DNA from 3 places in the Enterococcus sp. LJL99 genome. Region 3 is predicted to be linked to each of the others. Evidence: predicted binding sites of a transcription regulator. Region 3 holds the regulator's gene; each other region holds the start of a gene.
What was found. The regulator CtsR, encoded in region 3, represses protease genes until heat stress. The targets are predictions, from matches to a motif close to TTGGTCAAAAAAGGTCAAANA.
Positions count from the first base shown of each region.

Region 1 (10,749 bases), on a different contig from region 3:
TCCAGCATTTTCTTCACGCATTTTGTAGAATTCTTTAAAGCCATTTTTGTTATCTTCAACGAAGCCTTCTGCAAATTTACCATTTTGGATATCAGCAAGTACTTCTTTCATATTCGCTTTTGTTTCTTCAGTAATTACACGAGGACCTGAAACATAGTCACCATATTCTGCAGTATTTGAAATTGAATTACGCATTTTCTCGAATCCACCTTCATAAATCAAATCGATAATCAACTTTAATTCATGACAAACTTCAAAGTAAGCAATCTCAGGTTGGTAACCAGCTTCTGTTAATGTTTCAAAACCTGCTTCAATCAAGCTAGTCAAACCACCACATAACACAGCTTGTTCACCAAATAAATCTGTTTCAGTTTCTTCTTTAAATGTTGTTTCAAGTACACCAACACGTGTTGCACCGATACCTTTTGTATAAGATAAAGCTAATTCATTTGCTTGGCCAGTTGCATCTTGGTAAACTGCAAATAATGCTGGAACTGCAAATCCTTCTGTAAATGTACGACGTACTAAATGACCAGGTCCTTTAGGAGCAGCTAAGAAAACGTCAACGTCTTTTGGTGGATTGATGACATCAAAATGAACATTAAAACCATGACCGAATGCTAAAGCATTTCCTGCTTCTAAGTTTGCTTCGATTTCATTTTTATATAAATCACCTTGGATTTCATCAGGTGCTAAAATCATAACGATATCACCTTTTTTAGCAGCTTCAGCTACAGAAAAAACGTCAAAACCATCATTACGAGCTGCTTCTGCTGATTTTCCTTCACGAATTCCAATGATTACTTGATTTCCATTATCACGTAAATTTTGTGCATGCGCGTGACCTTGAGAACCGTAACCGATAATCGCGATTGTTTTCCCTTCTAATAAGTTTTTTTCAACTGAATCATTATAGTATACTTTTGCCATGTTCATTGACCTCCAATTTTTTTATGCTTATAAGCGTAATGCTTTAAGACCGTTATTAACTGTTGCTTCGAGTAAAACCGGTAACACCTGTACGAGCAAGTTCTTTAATGCCATATGGCGTTACAATATCCACAAAGGCACTTATTTTTTCACTTGTTCCGGTGACTTGTATAACAATCGATTTTGTTCCAACATCGATGATATTCGCTCGGAAAGGATCGATAATAGAAAGTAGCTCCGATCGAGTAGCTGCTGGTGCATTGACTTTTACCAATGCTAGTTCTCTTTCCAAATGCGGTTCATCAGTAATGTCAGAAACTTTAATTACATCGATTTGTTTGTTTAATTGTTTAATCACTTGTTCGCTATCTTTTAAATGTTCAACTTGAATCACAATCGTAATTCTTGAAACATGATTTTTTTCAGTAGGACCTACCGAAATACTTTCAATATTTACTTGTCTCCTAGTTAAAACACCACTGAAGCGATTCAAAACGCCTGAATTGTTATTAACAACTGCGGTAATAATTCGTTTCATATCAGTCCACCCCTATCATTTGATCGTTTGCTTTACCAGCAGGTATCATTGGTAGTACATGTTCTGTTTGAGACACCATTACTTCGATCAGAAGTGGGCCTTTTTCTTTAAAAGCTTCCGTAAGATCTGCTTCAAGTGTTTTGGGATCATCAATCCGAATGCCTTTGATATGGTAGGCTTCCGCCATTTTAACAAAGTCTGGTTGACTAGAGAAAATAGATTCTGAACAACGACCATTAAAGAAACTTTCTTGCCATTGACGAACCATTCCTAAAGATTGATTATTTAAAATCACTACTTTAATCGGGATATTGTACTCATTTAAAATTGCTAGTTCCTGATTAGACATTTGAAAGCCACCATCACCAACAAAAAGAACTACTTCTCGATCCGGATCTCCAAGTTTTGCTCCAATTGCAGCTGGAACACCATATCCCATGGTTCCTAAGCCACCACTTGTCACCAATTGTTTTTCATTTTTAAATGGATAAAATTGTGCCGCCCACATTTGATGCTGTCCAACATCAGTAGTAATAATTGCTTCCCCATCAGTCAGTTCACCGATAAATTCAACTACTTTTTGAGGTTTAATTTCCTCAGTTTGTTCCTTATCATATTTATATGGATGACGTTCTTTTCTAAGTTGATTTAGTTTATTCCAAGATTCTCGATCTTTTGGTTCAATCTCAATCTTAAGCAATTCTTTCAGCGTTTCTTTTGCATCAGCAACAATTGGTATCTTCGTTTCAATTGTTTTACCGATTTCTGCTGGATCAATATCTACATGAGCCACCGTTGCATTCGGTGCAAATTCTTTTGGCGCACTTGCCAAACGATCATCAAAACGAGAGCCAATATTAATCAAGAAATCGCAATCAGTGAGCGCCATATTCGCAGCAAATGATCCGTGCATACCACCCATTCCTAAAAATAATTCATTCGATACAGGCACTGCACCTAATCCTAATAGTGAACTAACCGTTGGTAATTGGTGCTTTTCAATAAATTCAACAATTTCTTTACTAGCATTAGCATGAACAACTCCTGCGCCAACTAACACAAGTGGCTTTTTAGCGTCTTCCAACGCTTCCATCAATTTTTTAACTTGTAAATTGTTTGGTTTGATTGTCGGCTGATAACTTGGCAAATTAACAGGAACATTTTCTTCAACAATGGCTTCGCCAATTGAAATATCTTTTGGTAAATCAATAACAACAGGGCCTTTTCTACCTGTTGTGGCAATATGAAACGCTTCTCTGATGATTCGAGCCAAATCTTTTGTATCTCTAACTTGATAGTTATTTTTAGTAATCGGCATAGTTAGACCAATTACATCCGCCTCTTGAAAAGCATCTTTTCCAATTCCTGGTGTAATTACTTGTCCAGTGAAAACAACCATTGGAACAGAATCACTCATTGCATCTGCTATTCCTGTAATTACATTTGTCGCACCAGGTCCACTAGTAACAATCACAACCCCTGGTTTACCGGTTGCTTTAGCATAGCCTTCTGCCGCATGAACTGCCCCTTGCTCATGTCGAGTTAAAATATGAGGAATTCTTTTATCATATAATGCATCATAAAGTGGTAAAACTGAACCACCTGGATAACCAAAAACCATTTCGACATCTTGCTCCAACAACGTGTCAATTAGAATGTCTGAACCACTTCTAGACTGTCCTTTTTTTTCACCCATAAACGAATCCCTCCTTAGTCTAACAAATCTTCAGGAATCTGCATGATTCCTCCTGTATGCGCTGAAGTAACCAGTGCTGTATATCTAGCTAAATAACCAGTTTTTACTTTTGCTTTAAATTTAGGCAACTGATCATTTCTTTTCGCTAATTCTTCTTCTGAAACATGTAATTCTAAACGACGTTCAACCAAATCAATTTCAATTTCATCGCCATCTTGTACCAATGCGATTGGTCCGCCAGCAGCAGCTTCTGGAGAAATATGCCCAACTGCGATACCGCGAGTAGCACCTGAAAAGCGACCATCTGTGATTAAGGCTACGTCTTTACCAAGACCTCTACCTACAATACTTGAAGTTGGTGCTAACATTTCTGGCATCCCTGGACCACCTTTCGGTCCTTCATAACGAATAACCACAACGTGACCTTTTTTAACCGTATGATTATCAATAGCTTCTACTGCTTCATCATGAGAGCTAAAACAAATCGCTTTACCGACAAATTTTTGAATTGAAGGATCTACTCCACCCACTTTAATTACACTACCTTCAGGCGCGATGTTACCATAAAGAATAGACAATCCGCCAACTGGGCTATAAGGATTTTCTTTAGGATGAATCACTTCTTCATTTTTAATAGAAGCATCTGCCACATTTTCTCTAATCGTTTTTCCAGTAACCGTAATTCGATCTGGATGAATCGCATTTCCTAAATCCACTAATTCTTTCATGATTGCTGGTACACCACCTGCTTCATGTACATCATGCATGGAATACTGTGAAGATGGTGCGATTTTAGATAGGTACGGAACTCTCTTAGCAATCTCATTTACTTCTTCTAAGTTATAATCGATTTCAGCTTCATTAGCGATTGCCAACGTGTGTAATACTGTATTAGTCGAACCACCCATTGCCATATCTAATGCAAAAGCATCATCGATTGCTTCTCTTGTAATAATATCTCTTGGTTTTATTTGCTTTTTAACTAAGTCCATCAAATGGAAAGCCGATTTCCTAACTAATTCTCTTCTTTCATCTGAAACTGCCAAAATAGTTCCATTTCCTGGTAATGCCATTCCTAAAACTTCCATTAAGCAATTCATTGAGTTTGCAGTAAACATTCCCGCACATGAGCCACAAGTTGGACAAGCATTTTTCTCCATAAAGTTAAATTCTTCTTCAGTCATTTGACCTTCTTTAAAAGCACCAACTGCTTCAAACATTGAAGATAACGTCGTTGTATGACCTCGTGGATCGACACCCGCTTTCATAGGTCCGCCAGAGCAAAAAATTGCTGGTACATTTGTCCGTACACTAGCCATTAACATTCCTGGTGTTATTTTGTCACAGTTTGGAATATAGAACACTCCGTCAAACCAATGAGCATTAATTACCGTTTCAGCTGCATCTGCAATAATTTCTCTACTAGGTAGTGAATAGCGCATACCAATATGTCCCATTGCAATTCCATCATCGACACCAATCGTGTTAAATTCAAATGGAATACCGCCAGCTTCTCTGATTGCTTCTTTCGCAACATCTGCTAATTCGCGTAAATGTACGTGACCAGGAACGATATCTATATAAGAATTACAAATCGCTATAAATGGCTTTTCCATATCTCGAGCATTTTTGACTTGTCCTGTTGCATACAATAAGCTTCTGGCCGGTGCTGCTTCGATTCCTTTTTTAATTTGATCACTACGCATGTTCACTCACTCCAATTCTTTTATTTAAGAAAAAGGGACTACTAATCCTCCACACTCTCTCTTTGTTCATTCATCTATCTTAATTTTAATATCAAAAAAAGCATCCCACCAATAGAGCGGGATGCTTTAGTAAGAATCCCATCTCCAGAAGACAAATAGGACTCAAACATCTGCGAAATTTCTCAGTGTTCTAAGTCCTGCACAATAAAATAATGACTAAACTGTGTTCTTCTGTCGTTCTCATAAGTGATGGTCTCCTCTGCCTAAGTGTCTATCAAAATTAAAATTGAATGTGATAAATAATAGCTTTTCCTTACTATAAACTTTTAAAATGAGAATGTCAATAATATTCGATTAAAAAATTCAGAAAATTCTAAAAACAATAAACAGATTACTCTAAAAAAACTTTTCTAGTTATAATACGTAGGTTTATGTTGCCTTTTATCCTGCTCTTAAATTTATTTATATTGTCAAAATAAGCTGTAAATTCACAAAACAGACAAAACACAAATGAACATTGTTTGCCTGTGTTTTTAATACTTTTTTGTGATTTACAGCTGACTTTTAAATTATGTTTTATTTTCTTATAGATTTTAATAGTCTTCTCGTTTGTAATAATAAATCGGTTTATTTGTTAATCGCTTCATTTGTCTTTTCTTATCTTCTATTATATCCATTAATTCTTCAGAGAAGCTTTCTAAAATGACGCGCCCCCCTTTATAAGTACTTCCGCCAATAACCGTCACTTCATCTGGAGTCAAAATAACTTTTCTATGTGATATTTTTTTGAAAAATTCTTCTACTAAGTATGTTGGCAAATAAAAGTTATTTTGTGCTGAAAAAGATTCTAGATAAATAAAATCGTCAATACTGATATAACAATCATCAACTGACATAAAGTTCACTGATTTGTCTAGATAGATTTCTCTTTTTTGTAGAATCTCATTAATTTTTTTATTCAAGAGATTCAACGTTTCTATTTCTTTTACATAATTTTCTAATTCTCGAAATCGAACGGCTTTTTTTTCATAATATCTAGCATGATAAGACACGCTGATTGACACGATTCCCGCCCCGATAATAACACCTATAATTCCAACTAAAAAAACAATCATATCTGTTCCCCTTCTATTTCATTATTAAATTCAGTATAACATACTCTTTGATTTGGGTAAAAAAACGAAGCATTTTTATTATTTTTTTCGTATTATTTATGGAATTACTATGAAAAATCGAATTAATTTCTGATATTTACAATAATTTTAGATTTTAGCTAAAATAGTTCTAAATACATACAATTTACTTGATTCATTTAGCTAAAGCACGAAAGTTGACCTTTTTTGACCATTAAAGTATACTTTTTTTAAGCATGAAGCAATGCTTTATGATAAAATAACTTGAAGAGTTTTTTTATAGGAGGAATAAATTTATGAACTTAATACCAACAGTTATTGAACAATCATCTCGTGGCGAAAGAGCTTATGACATTTACTCACGTTTATTAAAGGATAGAATTATTATGTTAAGCGGACCTATCGACGACAATGTAGCAAACTCTGTAATTGCTCAACTTCTTTTCTTAGATGCTCAAGATTCTGAGAAAGATATTTATTTGTATATTAATTCACCTGGTGGGAGTGTTTCAGCTGGATTAGCGATCTTCGATACAATGAATTTTGTTAAAGCAGATGTTCAAACAATCGTTTTAGGAATGGCTGCTTCAATGGGAAGTTTCTTGTTAACAGCTGGTCAAAAAGGCAAACGTTTTGCTTTACCAAATGCTGAAATCATGATTCACCAACCACTTGGTGGCGCGCAAGGGCAAGCGACTGAAATCGAAATTGCTGCAAAACATATTTTGGATACTCGAGAACGCCTAAATAGAATTTTAGCAGAACGCACAGGTCAACCAATCGAAGTGATTGAACGTGACACTGATCGCGATAATTTCATGACAGCACAAGAAGCAAAAGAATATGGCTTAATTGATGAAGTCATGGAAAATAGTAGTTCATTAAACTAATTAGCGTAATCTTTACTTAAATAGCTACTCAAATGGAGAGGATGAATAAGATGGATATCTCAGTTATTGATGGAACAAAAGTCACAACAGAAAATGGCTTGATTATCGGTTCTGATTCTGCACCAGTTAAAATTATTGAGTTTATGAATGTTCGTTGCCCGTACTGCAAAAAATGGTTTGAAGAATCTAAAGAAACGCTAGATCAAGCAGTTGCAGACGGAAAAGTTCAGCGAATTATCAAACTTTTGGACAAAGAAAAAGAGAGCTTACAACGTGGAAATGTCATGCATCATCACATAGATTACAATCATCCTGAAAATGCCTTAGCTGCTATTGAAGAAATGTACAAAACCCAAGACCTTTGGGGTGATTTATCTTTAGAAGAAGTTGCTACTTTTGCAGAAACGAAATTATCATTAGTTGAAAACATGCAAACAAAACTTGTAGCTTCAATTATTAATGAAGCTAACGAAGCAAACATCAAATTTGTACCAACCGTTGTAATTGGTGAGCATATTTTTGATGAATCTATTTCTAAAGAAGAATTAATTAGCTATTTAAACGGCAACTAACTTTCTTGCTATGTAAAAAAATGAACGTAAAAGCAACTCCTACGATAATAAGCGACAACTCACCCAAAATTTGGAAAGCAAATTTCGTGAGTTGTCGCTTATTTTTTAGAGTTGAATACTTCTCTCCTAAACTTTTTTACTTTGTTGAAAAAAGTCGTTTCTATCAATAATGATTTATCTTAGTATTTTTAACAAGACGACTGACTATTCTCTCTTAGTTTCTCCGCAAATTCATTAATTTTGCGGATTCGATGATTGATTCCTGATTTTGAAATTGCTCCTGAAGGAATGATTTCACCTAGTTCTTTTAAACTGATTTCAGGATATTCTAAACGTAATTCAGCAATTTCTTTTAGTTTCTCTGGTAACGCACCTAAACCAACACGTTCATCAATAAAGCGAATATTTTCAATTTGCTTTGAAGCCGCATCAATTGTTTTATTCAGGTTCGCTGTCTCGCAATTCACTAAGCGATTGACTGAGTTACGCATATCCCGAACAATTCGTACATCTTCAAATTTCAACATCGAATTTGTTGCTCCAATCAATGTTAAAAAATCCGCAATCTTCTCTGCTCCTTTTAAATACGAAATATATCCGTTACGTCGTTCTAATGTGCGTGCATTCAAATCATAGTAATTCAACATTTCGCAAATATCATTATTATGTTCCTCATAAATAGAAAAAATTTCTAAATGATAACGACTAGTTTCTGGATTATTTACAGATCCTGATGCCATAAAAGCTCCTCTTAAATAGGAACGCATCTTTTGTGCATTACCCATGATTTCATCCGATACTCCGCTATTAAAAACAGAAAGATCCATAATATCTAAATCAGAAAGAACTTTTTTCGTCCCCTCTTTTAAACGAACGATATAAACATTATTTTTTTTCAGCTTCATTTTCTTGCGGACCAGTAACTCAGAACGTACTTCGTAATGATCTTTTAAAAGAGAATACAGTCTTCTAGCAATTGCCGCATTTTCAGTTTGAACGTTTAAAACAAACTGTTGATTGACAATGCTCAATGAGCCATTCATTCGAATAAGCGCAGCTAATTCTGCTCGCGCGTGTTCACGATGGACTTCAAGCGTCGTCAATTCTTTTTTTACATCTGATGCAAAGGACATTGCTATTGACTCCTTTCTAACTTAAATATTAATACTTTGTATCAAAAACGATTGTAAATAGCTCATCTACAACCTTATCTCCGTCGTGAAAAACGCCGCCGTCAATCAACTTCAAAAAATCAGTCGAAATAACACGACAGCCTTCATCTCTTAATCCTTGAAAATCATGTTCTACCTGAACCAAGTATTCATCATAAATTTCTGGATCCATGTATCCTTCTGGCACTCTTTCTGTATTAACAAGAACCGTATCAATGAAATTATTATTCAAGTGTTGATGTAAAACTTTAATATGATCCGCATCAGTAAAATGTTCTGTTTCTCCTTTTTGGGTCATGATATTACAAATATAGACTACTTCTCCTTTAGCATCAGCAATTGCTTGACCAATCTCATCGATCACTAAATTGGGTAAAATACTTGTAAATAAACTACCAGGACCTAAAACAATCATATCCGCTTCTTCAATGGCTTTTACCACTTTTCTAGCAGCCTTGGGTTGTTCATCATCATTGGTATTACAAACAAAAACATGATCGATTGTTTTTCGATCCACAGCAATATTTGATTCTCCAACTGCTTCTGTTCCATCTTTGAATATCGCATGTAGCGTTAATGGACGTTCTGACGAAGGATAAATATGTCCTTCAACGTGTAGCATCTTAGACAACAATTGAATCGCTTCATAGGTGCTTCCTCTCATTTCTGAAACAGCTGCAATAATCAAATTTCCAATTGCGTGATTTGCAAAATATTTATCTTCTTTTTTAAAGCGATATTGAAAAATATCTGAATAAAGCTTTGGCATATCTGAAAGTGCAACCAAAACATTTCTCAAATCTCCCGGCGGAGTCGTGTTCATGGACGCGCGGATTTCCCCACTACTCCCGCCATCATCTGCAACTGTTACGACAGCTGTAATATCTGCACTTTGATTTCTTAAACTTTTTAAAATTACTGGCAATCCCGTTCCACCGCCAACAACAACGATTTTAGGTTTTCTAATCCGATACGTTTTCATCTTCATGAGCGATTCACCGTCTCTTTACGTTTCCCCTTATCACGATGCGTCGTATTTACATGATAATTTTTACTTAATTCTTTACCGATTCGTTCAGTTAATGCAACCGAGCGATGTTGCCCACCTGTACAACCAATGGCAATCGTAACGCTTGATTTTCCTTCTTTTTCATAGCCAGGCAAAACATTTTTCAGTAAATCAGTAAATTTGCTATAGAATTCTTCCGTTTCAGGAAAACTCATCACATAATCATAAACGGGTTGATCTTGTCCAGTCAGTGGACGTAAATCAGGAATATAGTGAGGATTTGGTAAAAAACGGACATCCATAACTATATCGGCATCAATTGGCAGGCCATATTTAAACCCAAACGAAACCATTTCAATTCGGAATTCATGTGTATCTCTACATTTAAACTCCTCGTTGATTCGTTCTCGCAATTGTCTTGGGGATAAAGTGGTCGTATCAATAACTACTTGAGCATCCCCCTTTATCTCTTCAAGGATTGCTCTTTCTTTCCTAATTCCCTCTGTAACCAAACCATCCATTGCTAAAGGATGAGCACGTCTGGTTTCTTTATAGCGCGAAACTAATTCTTCATCAGTTGCATCTAAAAACATGATTGTTGTATCAATAAAACTAGTATTTTCAATTTCTACCAACATATCTTGGATTTCTCGGAAAAAACTACGAGATCTTAAATCAATCACTAACGCAATTTTTGTAACTTTTCCAGATTCCTTAATCAATTCCCAAAATTTAGGAATCAAGCTAGGGGGCATATTATCAACACAGAAATAGCCCATATCTTCAAAACTTTGAATCGCTACAGTCTTCCCTGCACCGCTCATTCCTGTTATTATCACTAATTGTAAATTATCTGTCATCATTAATACTCCTCAAAAAAATATTTTATGTGTTCATTTTATCATTGCAACTGTGTAATAACCTGGTAATCTCTCACATCTATTTAGTTCTCAGAGTTAAACACATTGTCTCAACTTCTTCTTACTTGAATTTATAATTGATTTTTATACTCTATAAATTATAACATCCCGGGCGTATCAATGGAAGCTTTTACTATCAAAAGAAATTCTATCAATTAAAACAAAAAAATGTCAATAAAATAA
Region 1 is NZ_JBTXLT010000016.1:3,865-14,613, forward strand. Features, by position in the region: gene ilvC (ketol-acid reductoisomerase) at 1-930, opposite strand, end outside; gene ilvN (acetolactate synthase small subunit) at 986-1,468, opposite strand; gene ilvB (biosynthetic-type acetolactate synthase large subunit) at 1,470-3,164, opposite strand; gene ilvD (dihydroxy-acid dehydratase) at 3,179-4,870, opposite strand; gene ACYSNW_RS16600 (hypothetical protein) at 5,464-5,985, opposite strand; gene clpP (ATP-dependent Clp endopeptidase proteolytic subunit ClpP) at 6,300-6,893, shown strand; gene ACYSNW_RS16610 (DsbA family protein) at 6,944-7,465, shown strand; gene whiA (DNA-binding protein WhiA) at 7,654-8,598, opposite strand; gene ACYSNW_RS16620 (gluconeogenesis factor YvcK family protein) at 8,627-9,625, opposite strand; gene rapZ (RNase adapter RapZ) at 9,622-10,506, opposite strand.
Region 1: clpP (ATP-dependent Clp endopeptidase proteolytic subunit ClpP) is a predicted target of CtsR. The motif match lies at 6,198-6,218, and genes of this name have one in related genera.

Region 2 (10,749 bases), on a different contig from region 3:
CTGAATTCTTTCAAAGTAGCAACCATTGGGAACATGATACGTAAGTTTCCATGAACAGAAGCACGTAATAACGCACGCATTTGTGTACGGAACATTTCATCGCCACGTTCTGATAAACTAATACGTAATGCACGATACCCTAAGAATGGGTTCATTTCATGAGGTAATTGAAGGTAAGGTAATTCCTTGTCTCCACCGATGTCCATTGTACGAACAACAACTGGTTTACCTTCCATTCCTTCAAGAACTGCTTTATATGCAGTATATTGATCATCTTCAGTAGGGAAATCAGGAGAATCCATGTACAAGAATTCTGTACGATACAATCCAACTGCTTCCGCGCCATTATCACGCACACCTACTAAATCTTTTGGTGTTCCGATATTTGCTGCTAATTCAAAATGTTTTCCATCAGCAGTTTCTGTTTTCGCATGTTTAAGTTTTTCCCACTCAGCTTTAAGATCCGCATAAGCATTTCCTTTAGCTTCAAAATCAGCTTTTTCAGCATCTGTAGGAGCTAAAATAACTTCACCATCAATACCATTTACAGCTAAAATATCGCCCGCTTTAACTTTGGAAGTAATTTCCATTGTTCCTACAATCGCAGGTATTTCTAAAGAACGAGCCATAATTGCTGAATGAGAAGTACGTCCGCCAATGTCCGTTACAAATGCTTTTACATAAGTACGGTCTAATTGAGCAGTATCACTCGGTGTTAAATCGTGAGCAACAACAATCACTTCTTCGTTAATCATTGATGGGTTTGGTAAAGTTACTCCTAACAAGTGAGCCATAATACGCTTAGCAACATCACGGATATCTGCAGCACGTTCTTGCATGTAGGCATTATCATCCATAGCTTCAAACATACCGATATACATATCTGTTACATCTTTCAGTGCAGATTCTGCATTGACTTTGTTATCTTGGATCGCTTGTTTGATTTGACCAATCATTTCAGGGTCAGCTAGGACCATCAAATGGGCATCAAATACTTGAGCTTCTTCTTCACCAAGACTTTGTGCTGCTTTTTCTCTGATTGCTTGCAACTCAGTAGTTGATTTTGCAAGAGCTTCGTCAAGACGACTTTCCTCAGCTGCCACATCCTCTACTGTTGTTTTGCTAAACGACAAATCAGGTTGAACTAGCAGGTAAGCCTTCGCGATAGCAACACCATCACTTGCGGCAATTCCTTTTAGCATCTCTGACATTATTCTGACAATCCTTCTTTTTGCATCGTTTCAACGATTGCAGCGATAGCATCCGCTTCGTCAGCGCCTTCTACAGTGATTGTCACATCAGAACCTTGGCCAACGCCTAGAGACATAACGCCCATAATTGATTTAAGGTTAACAGATTTCCCTTTGTACTCTAAGTTAATATCAGAGTTAAATTTGCTTGCAGTTTGTACCAATAATGTAGCTGGACGAGCGTGAATACCTGTTTCTGCTACAACGTGAAAATCTTTCTTTTCCATATAAATCGGTCTCCTTCGTAAGTAAATATTTTTTTATGTTAGGGTTTTCTTTTTTTCTGTAATTCACAAAAATAGAGCAAAAAAGACCCTTTCAACTGTTAAGATTACCATTTTTTAAGCCTAGATACAACCGTTTTAGTATTTTTTTATTTGATTATTCTTCTGTTTTAAGATAACGATAAATAATTCGTCCATTTAAACCAGCTTCGCCAACTATATTTACCCGATCTGACAATTCTTTCCAAACTTCGCGAAAAGCTAAAAATTCATTCGATTCTACAACAATTTCATCAATCGAACCGTTCCTTAAAGCTTCAACTTTTTCTTCAAAAGAATTTTCACTCATTTCTATCACTACTTTCTAAATAATGTTTGTTTTTCAATGTAATTGTATGACAAAAAAAGAAGAATGTCTAAATCCTTTCCCTTTTCCAAAAATCTATCCGAAAACAATTGAACTTCTTCACAGTTGATATGATTCGATAGTCATTAATCAAAAAAAATTAACTTTTTTACCCAATCACCAAACATTCTCAAGTATTGCTAAATCATCAAATTTCTCTTATTTCATAATGATTACCTAAAAAAACAACAATTCTAACTTTTAAACTTTCAAATAGTACGAAGTAATTTGAAGTTCAATTACTTGATTCTTCGTTTAAACATGATATAATTATTTCAAAGGTCAAAGATGGTCAACTTTTTTTCTTGCCCCTTTTTCCTTACAACTCAGTCTTATATTTTGAAAGGACGTGTTCTATTATATGATGTGTCAAAATTGTCAACAAAATAATGCTACTATTCATTTGTACGCAACTGTAAATGGTCAAAGAAAACAATTAGATTATTGTCAAAGTTGCTATCAAAAGTTAAAAGCGCAAGCAAATAATACACAACCAACAATGTCGCAACAAGATCCTTTTGGTTTTGGAAGTTTAGATGATTTATACCGTTCTTTATCTCGTCAAATGCAACAGCAAGAAAATCCATATAATCAAGTTCCTCCAACTCAATTTGGTGGTTCGAATGGTATTAACGGCGGACAACCTCCCCGCAATAATCAAGGAAATGGTTTGTTGGATGAATATGGAATTAATATCACCGAAGCCGCTCGTAATGGAGATGTCGATCCTGTAATCGGCCGCGATGAAGAAATCAAACGAGTGATTGAAATCTTAAATCGTCGAACAAAAAACAATCCTGTTCTAATTGGTGAACCCGGTGTCGGTAAAACAGCCGTCGTCGAAGGTTTAGCACAAAAAATTGTCAATGGTGATGTGCCTCAAAAATTATTAGATAAGGAAGTGATTCGCTTAGATGTTGTGTCTCTTGTTCAAGGAACTGGTATTCGTGGTCAGTTTGAAGAACGGATGCAAAAGCTGATTGAAGAAGTTAAAAATGCAGAAAATATTATCTTGTTTATTGATGAAGTCCATGAAATCGTTGGTGCAGGTTCTGCTGGTGACGGTAATATGGATGCAGGAAATATATTAAAACCTGCTTTAGCTCGTGGTGAATTACAGATGGTTGGTGCTACAACCCTAAATGAATATCGAGTGATTGAAAAAGATGCTGCCTTAGAACGACGCATGCAACCTGTCCGAGTGGATGAGCCTTCTGTTCCAGAAACGATTGCTATTTTAAAAGGATTGCAAAACCGTTATGAAGATTTCCATCATGTAAAATATACTGATGAAGCGATTAAGGCTGCAGCAACGCTTTCTAATCGCTATATCCAAGATCGCTTTTTACCCGATAAAGCAATTGACCTCTTAGATGAATCTGGTTCTAAAATGAATCTAACGATTCAAGTCGTTGATCCAAAAATCATTGAACAAAAATTAATTGATGCAGAACAACAAAAACAAACGGCTTCATCCGAAGAGGATTTTGAAAAAGCAGCTTATTACCGTGATCAAATCAATAAATTGCAAGTGATGAAAGAAAAACAAATCACTGATGAGCAAACACCTGTGATTTCTGAAAAAGATATTGAACAAATCGTTGAACAAAAAACAGGTATCCCAGTTGGTGATTTGAAAGAAAAAGAACAAACACAATTGAAGAACTTAGCTCATGATTTAAATGAACATGTGATTGGTCAAAAAGATGCTGTAGATAAAGTTTCAAAAGCAATTCGTCGCAACAGAATTGGCTTAGGTAAACAAAATCGACCAATTGGTTCCTTCTTATTTGTTGGACCAACTGGAGTCGGCAAAACGGAATTAGCTAAACAACTTGCGCAAGAACTATTTGGCTCTCAAGAAGCAATGATTCGCTTTGATATGAGTGAGTACATGGAAAAACATAGTGTGGCTAAACTAATTGGGTCACCGCCAGGTTATGTTGGCTACGATGAAGCGGGTCAACTAACAGAAAAAGTTAGAAGAAATCCTTACAGCTTAATTTTATTGGATGAAATCGAAAAAGCACATCCAGACGTGCTGCATATGTTCTTACAAATTCTTGATGATGGCCGCTTAACAGATGCTCAAGGTCGAACAGTCAGCTTTAAAGACACCATCATTATTATGACAAGTAACGCTGGAACTAGTAAGATTGAAGCCAACGTTGGTTTTGGCGCTGCTAGAGAAGGGATAACACGATCTGTTTTAGGGCAGTTAAATAATTTCTTTACCCCTGAATTCCTAAATCGTTTTGATGGAATCGTTGAATTCAAATCCCTAAGTAAAAAAGATTTGATGAAGATTGTTACATTGATGTTAGCTGAAGTAAATCAACAACTAGCTTACCAACATTTAGTCATTACCGTTTCTGATGAAGTAAAAGAAAAATTAGTTGATTTAGGATATGATCCTACTATGGGCGCTAGACCTTTACGTCGAACAATTCAAGAACAAATTGAAGATGGGATTGCTGAATTTTATTTAGATCATCCTCAAGAACATCAATTGTTTGCTACCTTAGATAAAGATAAAAAGATTATTATCTCTAGTGAAAATACGGAACTAACTGAAAAAGTATCTGAAATAGACACGATAGAAGACTAAATTTCAGAGTATAACAAGAAAACCTCTCTTTTTTAATACTAAATGATACCTACTTGCTACTTTTCAAAGTTGAGGTAATAAGTAGGTATTGTATTCTCAAGGTTTGTTTATTTTAGTCACTATTTTTGTACAACCAAAACATAATCGCATAGAGATAAGCAATTATGTTTTGGTTGATAAAATGAATAACTTTGAACAAATTATCGAATTTCTGATTGCCTTATATCGTTTATTCGGTTTTAAAAGATAGACAAATAGAGCCTAACATTTTTGCTCAAGCCTATCTTCTAAAATCAAATAAATATGGATAGCTTAACCTCTTTCACTTTATTTCACAAACTTGCTAATTTTATTTATTCTTTTTTTTAAACAAAAAAGAACAAGTGTCATTTTTCCAAGCAAAGTTCTTTGTAATTTGGCCAAAAAAAATTATAATATAATTATAAGACTAATATAAAATATTAACTTTGCGTATTTTATGTTGTTATCGAAAAAAAAATCAAAAGGAAATTGAGGTGATTCAATGAAATTAGTCAATGTAACAAATAGTTATAAACGTTTAGTCAATAAACAATTAGAAAATACTGATGCGTATTTTGTGAAGGTCTATTCTGCTGGCAATACAACGGTCACTTACAGTGAGGCTGAAACCCATTCAGAAATTTTGATTGTAAACAAAAAACGCTCCATTCGAAAAACGGAAGCCAATGAAATTCTTGCTTATTTTCTAAAACGTATCCCAAAAGAAAAATACCATAAAGAAGACATCTCCATCATCCACTTACCCCATGCAATAGAAATTTCTATTCCGATAAAAGATTTAACTGCTTAATAAACTGTATAGAACATAAGAAAGATGTCTTCACACTTTTTTATGTTCTATACAGTTTATTCTTTCCTCTTCAAGAAGATTATGTCTTCATCTACCCTTATTCTGAAAAAAACTGGAAATTAACAAGTAGACAAAATTCTTTAGTGAGGTTGGGACAAAAGCGTTTAGCTCCGAGAAATTAAGAAGGAATTTCTGAAAATTGCTCTTCAAATTTTTGGTAAATTTCGGCTTATTTCTGAAGGAGCTGCTTTTTCACCACCGTTTGTTCGGTTTTAAGAGATAAAACAAAAGTGTTCTTTACTTTTGTCTCACCTTCTCTTTCGAATATTCTAAAATAATTTTGTTATAAATCAACTTGATCACATTTTCACAAAAACAAAAAGAAAGCGCTATTTTTATTAGAATTTGGATTGACAAATTGATAGTTAAAGACTAAAATGAAATTGAATTTAGGTTTACCTAAAAAATGAAAGGATGATGAAATATGAAGGCTAATTTATTATCTTTAAAAAATAATGAAGAAGGAATTATTTCCGATGTAACACATCCAGACAGTGGAATGAAACGTCGTTTATTAGATTTGGGATTTTACGAAGGAACACCGATTAAACGTGTTTTAGAAAGTCCTAAAGGAGATCCAATCGCTTATAAAGTGCGCGGAACCACTATTGCATTAAGAAATAGTGATAGCCAATACATATTGTTAAAAGGAGAAAACGATGAAGATAGAGAAGGAACAAAATGAACGCTTTATTGTTGAAAAAAGACAACCTAATGACCATGTGATTGCTTTAGCAGGAAATCCTAATGTAGGAAAAAGTTCTGTTTTTAATGAATTGACGGGCATGCGCCAACATACGGGAAACTGGCCTGGTAAAACAGTCGAATTAGCTCAAGGATACGCTTCACAAAAAGCTTACCCATTTGTTTTAGTTGATTTACCTGGTACTTATTCTTTGTCAGCGCATTCAGCTGAAGAAGAAGTTGCTAGAGATTTTATTGAATCTGACGATGCACAAGCGACGATTGTTGTTTGTGATGCAACGAGCTTAGAAAGAAATTTAAACTTAGTTTTACAAATTATTCGCATCACACCTAATGTTATTGTTTGTGTCAATCTTTTAGATGAAGCAAAAAAGAAAAAAATCGATATCAATTTAGACAAACTTCAAGAATTACTAGGTGTGCCCGTCGTCGGGACCTCTGCAGTAAAAAAAGAAGGTTTAGATCAATTATTACAGACATCAAAGGAAATGCTAAACGGAGAAATCAAGACCAATCCTTTTATGCGTGAAGCTCTTCAACAACTGCATTCACAAGAGGAAGAAAATGAAGGCATTGCTCTTTTGGATCGTGCTTCAGTCATTGCCAAAGAAGTTGTTACGTATAATAAAACCGATTATGATGCTAGAGATCGTAAGTTAGATAAAATTTTAACGCAAAAAAGTACTGGCCTTCCGATTATGATATTATTATTAATGATTATTTTTTGGTTTACTATTGAAGGTGCAAATGTTCCTTCAGACTTTTTAGCAGATGTTTTTGATCGTTTAGGAGAGTGGCTGACTAGTGTTGCTATTTCAGCTGGAATGCCCGTTGCACTTCGAGGTATGTTAATCGATGGTGTTTATAAAGTAATGACGACCGTTATTTCTGTTATGTTGCCACCGATGGCTATCTTCTTCCCGATTTTTACTCTTTTGGAAGATTTTGGTTATTTACCTCGCGTTGCCTTCAACTTAGATAAATATTTTCAAAAAGCTGGCGCATGTGGAAAACAAGCTTTAACCATGTGTATGGGATTCGGTTGTAATGCAGCTGGTGTTGTTGGGGCTAGAATAATTGATTCTCCAAGAGAACGATTAATCGCTACCATAACTAATAATTTCGTTCCATGTAATGGACGTTTCCCGATTTTGATTTCAGTTATCACTATGTTTTTTGTAGGTGGTTCGGTCACTTTATTTGGTTCTTTACGATCCGCTTTCTTCTTGACCGCTGTTATCTTGCTAGGAGTCGTTACAACTATCTTGGTATCACAATTGCTCTCTAAGACGATTTTAAAAGGGCTTCCTTCCTCTTTTTCTTTGGAATTACCTCCTTATCGTCGTCCACAAGTAAAACAAGTAGTCGTTCGCTCAATTCTCGATAGAACTCTTTTTGTTTTATTACGTGCAATTATTATTGCGGCACCTGCTGGGCTAGTCATTTGGATTTTAGCAAATATCAGTGTTGGTGATCAGAGTCTATTCCAAACAATCACAGTATTTCTTGATCCATTTGCAAAATTAATGGGGCTCGATGGTGTTATCTTGTTAGCTTTCATCCTTGGTTTTCCAGCAAATGAAATTGTGATTCCCATTATGATTATGGGATATATGGCAACCAGCACAATAACCGATTATAGTTCTTTAAATGAGTTCAAAAACCTTTTAGTTCAAAACGGCTGGACTTGGTTGACTGCTGCAAATGTCTTACTATTTACGCTATACCATTGGCCTTGTTCGACAACTATACTAACCATCTACAAAGAAACTAAAAGTAAAAAATGGACCTTTCTCTCCTTTATCATCCCAACAATTATTGGGGTGGGAATAACTATGCTGACGACACTCGTTGCACACTTATTCCACTTAGTTTAAATCAGTGCGCGAATGAATAAACATTTCTAGCCTACTTTCTGAAACTAAATCAATAATAAGAGCATAAACATCTTTCATATAAAAAGCGATAAATCATAAAAATTGCATGAACAATTTTTATGATTTATCGCTTTTTTTTGAGGTTACGCTCTCCATTCAAAATATCATAAGCTTTGCAAAAAAACGGTTTCAAAACTAGAAACCTTCTTGTATAATAAAGACTATACGAGTCGTAAATTTTTTAAGAAACTCTCGCGACGCTAAAAATGATTGGAGTAAAAAAATGAATTTTAGACGAGGTAACTACTCGATATAGCTGAAATTGATAGCCTCTATATCGAGATTATTGAATACTGCTGTCAAAAAGGCTATATCGCTATCGCTTATAACTAAATTTTAAGGAGATAGAAAAATGAATATAGCAAAACTAAGAGAAGCATGGATAAAAAGCGAGCAATCACAAAAAAAATTCAGTGGTTGGGATTTCAGTTACTTAGATAATAAAATGGATATGGAAAAACTAAATTGGTCTTATCCAGAAATCGTCTCATCTTATTTAAAGCCAACTATGAACTTATTAGATATGGGAACTGGTGGTGGCGAGCTGCTACAAAGTTTTAAGCATCCTTATGATAAGACCGCTGTTACAGAAGGTTACGATAAGAATTATCAATTATTAATGACTACGTTAAAACCCTTAGGCATTGACATTCAATTTGTGAAGGATGATGACTATTTAAACTTCCCTGATGATTCTTTCGATATTGTCTTAAATTCTCATGAATCTTTCTCAATTTCAGAGGTTCAACGAGTCTTGAAACCAAATGGTATTTTTATTACTCAGCAAGTGGGCGATTTTAACGGCGTGAACTTAGCCTCTCGATTAATTCCAAATTATAAAAAAGAGGGCTTTGATTTTCATCTATCAATAGTGGAAGCACAATTAAAAAAAGAGCAATTCAACATTTTATTCAAAAATGAACAATATTTAAAACAAAAATTTTATGATATGGATGGACTTATTTATTATGTAAGAACCATTCCTTGGGAATATACTGACTTTTCTGTCGAGAATAGCTTAGAACAACTAGTTGGTTTATACGATGAACTTCAACGTACAGGCTTTATTTATAATTTACAACATCGCTTTGTTCTAGTTGCTCGAAATAAAAAAAGGGAGTAAAAGCAACACTTACTGAAATAAATACTTCCAAATCTCATCTGTCTAGTCGATTAACTTAATTAGGCTCTTTGTCAAATAGGACTGATTGGCAAGATTAATTGAAAATCAGAATGGAGGAGCGACTCTTTCATTCTGATTTTTTTGTTATGTTATCTCAATCAAATCATTAATCAGAAAATGTCTTTATAATTAAAAATAAAAAAACTGAAATTCAAAAATCAGACGAATTCGAAAAAGTTAGGATATTTTTAAATTTCCCCTTCCTGTTCGTTAAGTTTTATGATTTTCAGCTTTTTTAAAGTATTTTTCTAATTGATGAAAATGAATCATTGTATTCAATTATCTGTGATTACATTTTATTGAATGGTGAAATCCATAATAATAAAAATAGGAGTAACGGCAATAAACATAATAAACCACATCTCTTAATCATTTTATTTTTCTTTATTATTCCAACGACCAGTAGAATGCTTCCTAGCACAAACAACAGTAACAAAATAACAGACATTTGTATTTCATTCCTCTTTTCATATAATAGTAAAAGCTTCTAAAATCAAAAGAGCTAGAACTATTTTTTCTTTTTTTGGTTTATAAAGTAAATAGTCTCTCTACAATTCAAGAGTAACACATCTTATTTGTAAGTGAGTTTTCTTAGTCAAATTTATTTATTTTTTAATCATTTTTCCCGATTAATGTCTTTTTCATTTGCATAAAGCAGATTATTAATTAATTTAGATTTATAAGATATACGCATCTTCCATTTCTATACAAAAAAATCCCTTTTTATCAAAATTTGATAAAAAAGGACTTCATGTAACTAGCATGTCAAGTTATGTTTTTAACATCGATAAATTCTGTTTTTTACAACAATGTTTTCAATTCTACATCTGGATACTTGTCCGCAAACCAACGTTCTGCAAATTGATTTTCAAATAGGAACAAAGGTTGGTCGAAACGGTCACGTGCCAAAATATTGCGGCTTGAACTCATGCGTTCATCTAAATCTTCTGGATTGATCCAACGTGCAATTTTTGAACCCATTGGTGTCATAACGACTTCAGCATTGTATTCATTCAACATTCTATATTGAAAAACTTCAAATTGAAGTTGTCCTACAGCACCGATAATATATTCTTCCGTCAAATAGGTTTTATATAGCTGAATCGCACCCTCTTGTACTAATTGATAAATCCCTTTATGGAAAGATTTTTGTTTCATTACATTTTTAGCTGTTACACGCATAAATAATTCTGGCGTAAATGATGGTAATTCTTCATACTGAACATTTAATTTCCCTTCAAATAACGTATCACCAATTTGATAATTTCCTGTATCGTAGATTCCAATAATGTCACCAGCCACCGCTTGCTCAACATTTTCACGCGTATCAGCCATAAACTGTGTCACATTACTTAATTTGACTTTCTTTTTCGTTCTTCCTAAAGTGACATCCATTCCTCGTTCAAAGGTTCCTGAACAAATACGAACAAAAGCAATACGATCACGATGCGCTGGATTCATGTTGGCTTGAATTTTAAAAACAAATCCTGAGAAATTTTCTTCATAAGGACTAACTTCTTGTCCCGCTTCAGTCAAATGAGCAT
Region 2 is NZ_JBTXLT010000001.1:249,132-259,880, forward strand. Features, by position in the region: gene ptsP (phosphoenolpyruvate--protein phosphotransferase) at 1-1,211, opposite strand, end outside; gene ACYSNW_RS01175 (phosphocarrier protein HPr) at 1,211-1,477, opposite strand; gene ACYSNW_RS01180 (hypothetical protein) at 1,632-1,823, opposite strand; gene ACYSNW_RS01185 (ATP-dependent Clp protease ATP-binding subunit) at 2,242-4,488, shown strand; gene ACYSNW_RS01190 (DUF1827 family protein) at 5,012-5,320, shown strand; gene ACYSNW_RS01195 (FeoA family protein) at 5,805-6,065, shown strand; gene feoB (ferrous iron transporter B) at 6,040-7,962, shown strand; gene ACYSNW_RS01205 (class I SAM-dependent methyltransferase) at 8,375-9,145, shown strand; gene ACYSNW_RS01210 (peptide chain release factor 3) at 10,007-10,749, opposite strand, start outside.
Region 2: ACYSNW_RS01185 (ATP-dependent Clp protease ATP-binding subunit) is a predicted target of CtsR. The motif match lies at 2,159-2,179, and genes of this name have one in related genera.

Region 3 (10,749 bases):
GAAGGGTTTCCCTTTGTGAGAGTAGGACGTCGCCACGCTAAATGTGTTGTCTGGAGGTTTAGCTCAGCTGGGAGAGCACCTGCCTTACAAGCAGGGGGTCAGCGGTTCGAACCCGTTAACCTCCATTTTTTGAGCCGTTAGCTCAGTTGGTAGAGCATCTGACTTTTAATCAGAGGGTCGCAGGTTCGAACCCTGCACGGCTCATAGAAATATTTTTGCGGGTGTGGCGGAATTGGCAGACGCACTAGATTTAGGATCTAGCGCCTTACGGCGTGGGGGTTCAAGTCCCTTCACCCGCATTTTGATAAGCCGGCTTAGCTCAGTTGGTAGAGCATCTGATTTGTAATCAGAGGGTCGAGGGTTCAAGTCCTTTAGCCGGCATCTAAGCAACGCGGAAATAGCTCAGTGGTAGAGCACCACCTTGCCAAGGTGGGGGTCGCGGGTTCGAACCCCGTTTTCCGCTTAGCCATTCAACGCCGGGGTGGCGGAACTGGCAGACGCACAGGACTTAAAATCCTGCGGTGAGTGATCACCGTACCGGTTCGATTCCGGTCCTCGGCATAGCATGAAAACACAGCGAAAGTTGTTGTTGAAATGTTTCAATAATTGTTTTTCAATTGTTGTTTTTATATATGTAGCACCCATAGCTCAACTGGATAGAGTGTTTGACTACGAATCAAAAGGTTAGGGGTTCGACTCCCTTTGGGTGCATAGTTAGAGATATTGACTTCGACTAAAAGATGTTGTGGATGTTTTCTTTTGGCGATTGGTCTTTTTTTATTGTAAATGTAATGTTTATTACGGGAAGTAGCTCAGCTTGGTAGAGCACTTGGTTTGGGACCAAGGGGTCGCAGGTTCGAATCCTGTCTTCCCGATTTTGAAGAAGCAGTGATGCTTCTTTTTTTGGCTCTTTGTCAAATAGGACTGATAAGCAAGATTAATTAAAAATCAGAATGGAGGAGTGACTCTTTCATTCTGATTTTTTTGTTATGTTACCTTAATTAAACCGTTGATCAGAAAAATTCGTATTTTCATGTTCTCAAATGATTTAAATCCATAAGAAATGCGCTTAAGGGTTTTAATATGTGTATTTTTTGCTTCTATTTTACCGTTAGAGTACGGATAAATCATGGCATTTCGAATCCCTTCTTCAAACTTAAAAAGGGTCTGTAGTTTCTTTCGAAACTCCTCATCTAAAGTAGCTGGAAGCTCGTTAAGTAATGCAAAAAATTCATCAGGATTTTTCGTTCTAAACGCATCAGTCAAGTCGTGAAAGCTACCGTAGGCTTCTTTTAAAGGTTTAGAGTAGTCTACTAAGCGATCAATCATCATAGCTTCAGTTAAGTAAGGATATTTATCTGTAATTCTTAGCATTTTTTTGATATCATCTGACATAGACATATCGTCCTCTCTGTTTGTTTTTTTGTGGTAAATTAATCATACATGAGAACGATATGTTTTTTTATACTTAAAATGAAAAATGGGGCTGAAGAATCATTTCTGATTCATCAGTCCCATAAATTATAGAGCCATTTTTTAGAGAGCTACTATATACGCATAATTTTTAAAATGTAAGAGCTTTAGTTCATATCCTTGATACTTATTAAATGATATTTGATTAATTAACTCTTTTTTATTTTTTATATTTAATCAAGCATTCTTCTTTATTTACGCATCAAACTTCTGTATAATTATGGTCAGTAATAGTCAAGGAAAAGGTGAATATCATGAGTAATCAAAATACTTCAGACTTAATTGAAGCCTATCTAAAGAAAATTTTGGAAGAAAGTAACAAGATTGAAATTCGTAGAGCAGAAATGGCTAGTTTATTTAATTGTGTTCCTTCCCAAATCAATTATGTAATAAATACTCGTTTTACTATACAAAGAGGCTATTCTGTGGAAAGTAAACGTGGCGGTGGCGGTTATATTCGGATTGCTAAAGTACAAATTTCTGATAGCCATCATTTATTGAAACAAATTCAACAACTTATTGGAAATTCGTTGTCTGAAAAAGATGCTTTGATTTTTGTTCAAAAGTTATATGAAGAAGGTGTTGTTACAAAAAAAGAAGGAAATATTATTCTTTCTGCACTTGCTAAACAAACTTTAACTAAAATTGAAGCAAACGAAGAATATTTACGAGCGCAATTAATGCACTCGTTTCTAGAACGTTTGAGTTATGAGGAGGAATGAGAATATGGATGAATTATTTACAGAAAGTGCCAAAGCAGTTCTAGCTATTGCACAAGAAGAAGCGAAATATTTTAAACATCAATCTGTTGGTTCAGAACATTTACTGTTAGCATTAGTACTGGAACCCAATGGCATTGCTGGGAAAACATTACGTCAACTGAATACAGATAAAAATGATATTCGCGAAGAAATTGAGCATTTGACAGGATATGGAACCGTGAAAAGTTATCCTAAAGGTGCTTACTTGCCATATTCTCCTAGAGCGAAGCAAATATTTGCTTATGCAGGTGATGAAGCAAAACGTTTAGGTGCTTCAAAAATCGGAACGGAACATATTTTACTCGGTTTACTAAGAGACGAAGACATTTTGGCTTCTCGTATTTTGTTAAACCTTGGTTTAAGTTTATCTAAAATGCGCCAATTGTTAATGAAAAAAATGGGCGTCACAGATCCACAATTAGCTAGTGGGATGAATGGTCGTCGTAGAAATAATCAAACACAAAAAAATGCAGTCAAGGGAACTCCGACTCTCGATTCTTTAGCGCGTGATTTAACGAAGTTAGCAAGAGAAAACAATTTAGATCCGGTTGTTGGTCGTTCGAAAGAAGTCCGTCGCTTGATTCAAATTTTAAGTCGTCGTACGAAAAATAATCCTGTCTTAGTTGGAGAACCTGGTGTAGGTAAAACGGCTATAGCGGAAGGATTGGCACAAAAAATTGTTCATGGTGAAGTACCGGAAGATATGTTGGAGAAACGTTTGATGATGCTTGATATGGGCGCTTTAGTTGCTGGGACAAAATATCGCGGAGAATTTGAAGACCGATTGAAAAAGGTGATTGATGAAATCTATCAAGATGGACAAGTTATTTTATTTATAGATGAGCTTCATACCTTGATTGGTGCTGGGGGAGCAGAAGGTGCAATAGATGCTTCGAATATTTTAAAACCAGCTCTGGCTAGAGGAGAGTTACAAACAATCGGTGCTACTACTTTAGATGAGTATCAAAAATATATTGAAAAAGATTCAGCTTTAGAACGGCGCTTTGCTCGTGTACAAGTGGATGAACCAACACCAGAAGAAGCGGAAGAAATTCTGAAAGGCTTACGTTCTCGCTATGAAAAACACCATGGCGTAGAAATTACAGATGATGCATTGCATGCAGCCGTTCAATTATCTGTTCGGTATATCAATTCTCGTCAATTACCAGACAAAGCAATTGATTTAATGGATGAATCAGCCGCAAAAGTTCGTTTAGATTTAGCTGATGAACCATCTAAGATTAATGATTTACGTTTAGAAATTTCTGAATTAGTGGAAGAAAAGGAACAAGCGATTCAAGATCAATCGTTTGAAAGTGCCGCTCGTTTAAGACAAAAAGAAAAGAAATTGGTTAATAAGTTAGAAGCTATTTTATTAGTTGAAGAAAAAGAAGCTTCTGGTTATGCAAATAAAGTGACTGAAGAAGATGTGGCTGGCGTTGTTTCACAATGGACGGGGGTTCCTTTACAACAATTAGAGAAAAAGGAAAGTGATCGTTTACTAGAGTTAGAATCGATTCTTCATCAACGAGTTGTCGGACAAGATGATGCAGTCAAGGCTGTTTCTAGAGCAATCCGTCGAGCAAGAAGTGGTCTAAAGGATCCAAATAGACCAATTGGTTCATTTATGTTCTTAGGACCAACTGGTGTAGGGAAAACAGAATTGGCTAAAGCATTAGCTGAAACCATGTTTGGCAGTGAAGATGCGCTTGTACGTGTGGACATGTCTGAATTTATGGAGAAATATACTACAAGTCGATTGATTGGTTCACCTCCTGGCTATGTCGGTTATGATGAAGGCGGTCAATTAACAGAAAAAATTCGCCAAAAACCTTATTCAGTGATTTTACTAGATGAAGTTGAAAAAGCGCATCCTGATGTGTTCAACATTCTTTTACAAGTTTTGGATGATGGACATTTGACTGATTCTAAGGGGCGTAAAGTCGATTTCAGAAATACGATTTTGATTATGACGTCGAATATTGGTGCAACAGCTATTCGCGAAGAGAAAAATGTTGGTTTTAATGTGACGGATGTATCTAAGGATTATAATGCGATGCAAAAACGTATTTTGGAAGAATTGAAAAAAGCTTTCCGACCAGAATTTTTAAATCGCGTGGATGAGACAGTTGTCTTCCGTTCATTAGATCAAGAAGAAATTCAAGAGATTGTAAAAATTATGAGTAAGTCGATTATTGAACGTTTGAAAGAGCAAGATGTATTATTAAAAATCACTCCAGCTGCTAATGAAGTAATCGGTAAGGTTGGATTTGATCCAGAATATGGTGCTAGACCTATCCGTAGAGCGTTGCAAAAAGAAGTGGAAGATCGATTGAGTGAAGCTTTATTATCAGGACAAGTTCATTTAGGAGATAAGGTGACGATTGGTGCTAGTAAAGGAAAGATAACATTGACAGTCAAATCACCTGAAACAGAAAAATCGTTACAAATGGTTTAACTATTTTGAATTGTAAAAGATTTAAGTATTGATAATACTGACTATTTTATATTAAAGAACAAGCGTACATTCACAGAAATTGCTTTTCAAATTTTTGTGAATGTACGCTTGTTTAAAAGGAATCCATTTTTTACCTAAATTAAGTAAGAATTCACAAAAAACAAGCTAGTTATTTATTTGTGATAGTCTGTTTTAGAATGAGTAAAGTGTTGATAAAATCAGGAGAATAAGCGCAAAAAAGGGAAATTCCTATTGAAGAAACAGGAAATTCTATTGGAAACTTTGTGAAATTGTGTTACCATGAAACAGTTGTTAAGAGGGGGCAAAGAAATGATTGAACTAATTGCAACGGCAGAGTCTGTAGCACAAGCAGAAGCTTTGTTAGCAATCGGAGTAGATACATTATACATAGGAGAAGAAGAATTTGGGCTGCGTTTACCTAATTCATTCACAAGAGAAGAACAACGTGAAATTATCAATATGGCACATGCTGCAGGAAAAAAAGTGATTGTAGCCTTGAATGGTATTATGCATCCAAATAAAATGAAAAAGATACCTGAATATTTAGCTTTTCTACAGGAAATGGCTGTGGATCAATTAACAGTAGGTGATCCAGGAGTTGTTTTTGTGATGCAACGTGAAAAAATTACGATTCCTTATATTTATGATGGTGAAACGTTAGTGACCAGTTCCCGTCAAATTAATTTTTGGGCAAAACGTGGGGCTTCAGGTGCTGTTTTGGCTCGAGAGGTTCCGTTTAAGGAAATGGTTGCTATTGCTGAAAACTTAGTAGTCCCAGCAGAAGTATTAGTCTATGGCGCTACTTGTATTCACCAGTCCAAGCGACCTTTATTACAAAATTACTATAACTACACAAAAAATGAGGAATCTGTTTCTAAAGAGCGAGGATTATTTATTTCTGAACCTAAAAAGGAAGAGACACACTATTCCATCTATGAAGATAGTCATGGAACCCATATTTTTGCAGATAATGATGTATTATTGATCGAAGAGTTAAATGACTTATATGAGAATGAATATAAAAAATGGAAATTGGATGGAATCTATGCTCCAGGTAAAAATTTTGTATCTGTCGCACGACTTTTTGTTGAAGCGAAAGAACAAATAGTAACTGGCAGTTGGACACCAGAAAAAAGTAAAGAACTAGCAAACCAAATTGAACAATTACATCCAGCTAATCGAGGTTTGGATAAAGGCTTTTTTGATTTGGAACCAGATGATATAAAATAAGGAGTAATAGAAATGACAAACGAGCGAACATTGAAGCGTCCTGAGGTCTTAGCACCAGCAGGGACGCTAGAAAAATTAAAAACAGCCATCCATTATGGTGCAGATGCTGTTTATATTGGTGGAAATGCCTATGGATTACGTAGTCGTGCTGGAAATTTTACGAAAGACCAGATGATTGAAGGAATTGAGTTTGCAAGAGAACATGATGCAAAAGTTTATGTTGCAGCAAATATGGTCACTCATGAGGGAAATCAAGAAGGTGCAGGAGAATTTTTCCGTGAATTGCGTGATATCGGAATTTCAGCTGTAATCGTTTCTGACCCTGCTTTGATTGAGATTTGTGCGACAGAGGCACCAGGGTTACCAATCCATTTATCAACTCAAGCTTCTGCGACTAATTATGAAACGTTAGAATTCTGGAAAAATGAAGGATTAGAGCGTGTGGTATTAGCAAGGGAAGTTTCGATGGAAGAAGTGGCTGAAATTCGTAAAAATACGGATGTAGAAATTGAAGCTTTTATTCATGGTGCAATGTGTATTTCTTATTCGGGTAGATGTACATTGTCAAACCATATGTCAATGAGAGATGCGAATCGTGGTGGTTGTTCTCAATCTTGTCGTTGGAAATATGAACTTTATGATATGCCTTTTGGTGGCGAGCGAACCAGTTTGACAGATAAAGGGGAAGTCGAAGAAGAATTTTCAATGAGTGCAGTTGATATGGCGATGATTGAACATATTCCTGAGTTGATTGAAAATGGTGTCGATAGTTTTAAAATAGAGGGACGCATGAAATCAATCCACTATGTTTCGACTGTAGCAAATGTGTACAAAAAAGCGGTCGATACGTATATGGAAGATCCTGAAAATTATGAGTGTAAGCAAGAATGGATTGATGAATTATGGAAGGTAGCGCAACGAGAGTTATCTAGTGGTTTTTATTATGCGACGCCTTCTGATAAGGAACAATTATTTGGTGCTCGTCGTAAAATCCCTGAGTACAAATTTATCGGTGAAGTAATGGCTTATGATTCAGAAACAAAAGTAGCGACTATTCGTCAAAGAAACCATTTTAGTGTTGGCGATGAAATTGAATTTTATGGACCAGGATTCAATCATTTCTATCAAACAGTCGAAGTGATGTATAATGAAGAGGGTGAGTCAATCGACCGAGCACCGAATCCAATGATGATTTTAACTATGCCTGTTTTACAAGAGGTTCATGTCGGCGATATGATTCGTAAAAAGAAATAGAAAGAAAGCTAAAGTTTATCAGAAAAATGTACTGATTATTTTATTAGAATTAATAGTTAAACGTTGATTTTGATGAAGGAGGATGGATATGGTAGAGCAATATGATTATATTGTTATCGGTGGCGGTAGTGGTGGAATCGCATCCGCTAATCGTGCTGGAATGCATGGGGCGAAAGTTCTATTGTTAGAAGGTGGAGCAATCGGCGGAACGTGTGTAAATGTTGGTTGTGTACCGAAAAAAGTAATGTGGCAAGCGAGTGCTTTGATGGAAATGATGACGCGAGATGCTAAAGGATATGGTTTTGACGTAGAAATAAAATCTTTTGATTTCAAGAAATTAGTTCAAAATCGTGAAGCTTATATCGATTTTTTGCATGAAGCTTATCATCGAGGCTTAAGCAGTAATCGAGTAGATGTAGTCTCAGAGTATGCAACCTTTGTCGATAAACAAACAGTCAAAGCTGGTTCTAATACATATACGGCTCCTCATATCTTGATTGCAACAGGTGGGAGACCGAAAAAATTAGGTATTTCTGGTGAAGAGTATGCAATCGATTCTAATGGCTTTTTTGCTTTAGAAGAGCTACCAAAGCGTGTTGTTTTAGTTGGAGCAGGATATATTGCCGCTGAATTAGCTGGAACAGTTAATGGACTCGGAGCTGAAACACACTGGGCATTTAGAAAAGAGCGTCCTTTGCGTTCTTTTGATTCATTATTAGCTGAAAAAGTAATGGAACATTATCAACAAGATGGAATGCAGCTACATCCAAATTCAGTTCCACAATCCATTGAAAAACTGGCTTCAGATGAATTAGTCATTACGTTTGATAATGGAACTAAAATTACGGCTGATTGTATTATTTTTGGTGCTGGTCGTCAACCAAATACTGAGAAACTTGGCTTAGAAAATACTTCAGTAGAGTTAAGTGAGCATGGATACATCAAAGTAGATAAATTTCAAAATACAACGCAAAAAGGGATTTATTCTGTGGGTGATGTGATTGGTAAAATTGATTTAACACCAGTGGCTATCGAAGCGGGTAGAAGATTATCCGAACGCTTATTTAATGGAAAAAGCCAGGAGCATCTTGATTACGACACGATTCCAACGGTAGTTTTCACGCATCCTCCGATTGCCACAGTGGGCTTGTCTGAAGAAGAAGCAATTGAAAAATATGGCAAAGAAACACTTAAAATTTATCGTTCGACGTTTACTCCAATGTACTTTGCTTTAGATGAGTATCGCCAAAAATGTGATATGAAACTAGTTTGTGTAGGAGAAGAAGAAAAAATTGTCGGTTTGCATGCAATTGGTCTTGGCGTAGATGAAATGCTTCAAGGATTTGCAGTAGCGGTAAAAATGGGCGCGACAAAGAAAGATTTTGATCAAACGGTGGCAATTCATCCAACAGGTTCAGAAGAATTTGTGACAATGAGATAATTAGTTGAGATTTATAAAAAAATAAGCCTCCTCAAAAATGAGTAATCCATTTTTGAGGAGGCTTTTTTAAGTTGTTCGTAATAAAATCATTTCGGTTATTTCTTGCAGTGTTTCTCTCGCTTGAGTCGGTGTATCAGGTAATTTTTTGATTTCCTTTAAGGCCTTTCTGGTATAATCTGCTGCCAATTTTTGCGCTTGGGTAACGCCATCTAACTTGTGGATTAAGTGATAAAGTTCGTTAATTTCATCGGTAGAGATTAATTCTTTTTTCTTAAGATACGGCAAAACAGCTTTTCGATCTGTTTTTAAAGCATAAAGAAGTGGTAAGGAATAGATTCCTTGACGGACATCTTCTAAAACTGGTTTACCAATGTGCTCTGAACTTTGGGAATAATCCAAAATATCATCAATGATTTGAAACGCAATCCCGATATTTGTCCCGATATCACCACATTTTTTAGCAAAGCGCTCAGAGGTATTGCTTTCTAACGCACCAATAAAACAGCTTAAAGCAAATAATTCGGCTGTTTTTCCAGAAATATTTTCTAAGTATTGATTAATTGTCATATCCAAATTATAACGTTGATCCATTTGGCCAAGTTCGCCACTAAGTATTTTTTCCATACTACGAGAATTTAATTGAATGCTTTTCAATGAAGAAGAATAATCTGATAAGAGCTTAAAACAGCAGACAAATAAGTAGTCGCCTGCATAAACGGCAGTATTATTACCAAATTCTGAACGAATGGTCGGTAAGTTTCGGCGTATATCAGCTTCGTCAACAATATCGTCGTGAATTAAAGTTGCTGTATGCAATAACTCAATAGAAGCAGCCAATGCGACAACCTTCTTTTCTTCTTTTTCTTTTCCAAATTGCGCAAAGAGTAGTTGGTAAGCGGGTCGTAATAGTTTTCCGCCAGAGTGAATCATTGTTAAGATAGCCGTCTCTACATCTTTGTTTTTCAACTGTACGCTTTTTTCCATGATGGCAACAGTTTGGTTTAATTCTTTGGCTAATAGTGGATAGTTATTCCACATAGGGTGAATATTCATAAGATGACTCCTTTAATTATACTGGTTGAAACGAATTTAATGGCTACTGAAGTAATTGCTCCATTTTTGTTTTGATGTTTTTTCATAATCTAATTGAAATTGATGCATCGTTCGGACGTGTCTTAATAGATAATTTGCACTAATTCCAATCGCGATTCCAGAGAGAATACCAAAGATTGCTAGAAATGGTAAATAGAGCATCGTTGTCCAAGTACCATATAGAAACGAGGCAGTTAATAATTGGCCTACATTAAACATGAACCCACCTACCGCACTAATTCCAATAATACTGACACGTTTTGGTCCAAGTTGTTTAACTAGTAACATTCCAAAATAGCTTAATAAGGCTCCGCTAGCACTGAAGAGTAGTGTTGAAATGGTTCCACCAAGTAAGGTTGTAAGTAATAATCGTAAAATAACAAGTAAAAAACTTTCTCTTTTTTTCATCGTAAAAATAGCGATGATTGTGATTAAATTCGCGAGTCCAAGCTTAGCACCTGGCGCAAAAGCAAAGGGATAAGGAATCATATTTTCTAATAAACCAATAATTACACCTTGTGCAACAAGCATTGAGATATAAATTTGTTTTTGTAGTTTACTCATATAGGTTCACAGTTTAATAAATTAAACTGCCATCTTCACTCCCGTCAGAGGCTTGTATAGAAATCGATAATTTATGCGGTAGGTAAACAATGGGAGATTCTCCAGCTTTAGAAATCCAACCTCTTCGTACACATAATAAATCGCCACAATTAGTTTTAGTGATACGAATCCGATCACCATCTACTTCAATAAGATTATAATCTCCATCAGGATCTTCATATCTATAAGTATAATTTTGTCCGCCTTCTTTTAAATCAAAGACTTTGATGATTTCGCCGTCCACTTTTAAAACAGCTTGTTTGGTAACGGAACTGTCTTGATTTCCGTTTTGAACTGCAAAAACAACAAGGGGCAAAAAAGAACTGAGTATAAGTAAAATGATAATCGCAAAATCCCACGGACGCAAATAACTTTTTTTAATAAAATTTTTAATTTGCAACTCTTTTCTCTCCTTT
Region 3 is NZ_JBTXLT010000003.1:392,332-403,080, reverse strand. Features, by position in the region: rRNA gene rrf (5S ribosomal RNA) at 1-38, shown strand, start outside; tRNA gene ACYSNW_RS07210 (tRNA-Val) at 53-125, shown strand; tRNA gene ACYSNW_RS07205 (tRNA-Lys) at 132-204, shown strand; tRNA gene ACYSNW_RS07200 (tRNA-Leu) at 218-299, shown strand; tRNA gene ACYSNW_RS07195 (tRNA-Thr) at 309-381, shown strand; tRNA gene ACYSNW_RS07190 (tRNA-Gly) at 392-463, shown strand; tRNA gene ACYSNW_RS07185 (tRNA-Leu) at 476-561, shown strand; tRNA gene ACYSNW_RS07180 (tRNA-Arg) at 638-711, shown strand; tRNA gene ACYSNW_RS07175 (tRNA-Pro) at 802-875, shown strand; partial or broken gene ACYSNW_RS07170 (transposase) at 988-1,356, opposite strand; gene ACYSNW_RS07165 (CtsR family transcriptional regulator) at 1,728-2,195, shown strand; gene ACYSNW_RS07160 (ATP-dependent Clp protease ATP-binding subunit) at 2,200-4,692, shown strand; gene ACYSNW_RS07155 (peptidase U32 family protein) at 5,023-5,943, shown strand; gene ACYSNW_RS07150 (peptidase U32 family protein) at 5,956-7,197, shown strand; gene gor (glutathione-disulfide reductase) at 7,286-8,638, shown strand; gene ACYSNW_RS07140 (polyprenyl synthetase family protein) at 8,705-9,691, opposite strand; gene ACYSNW_RS07135 (Gx transporter family protein) at 9,728-10,294, opposite strand; gene ACYSNW_RS07130 (NusG domain II-containing protein) at 10,308-10,733, opposite strand.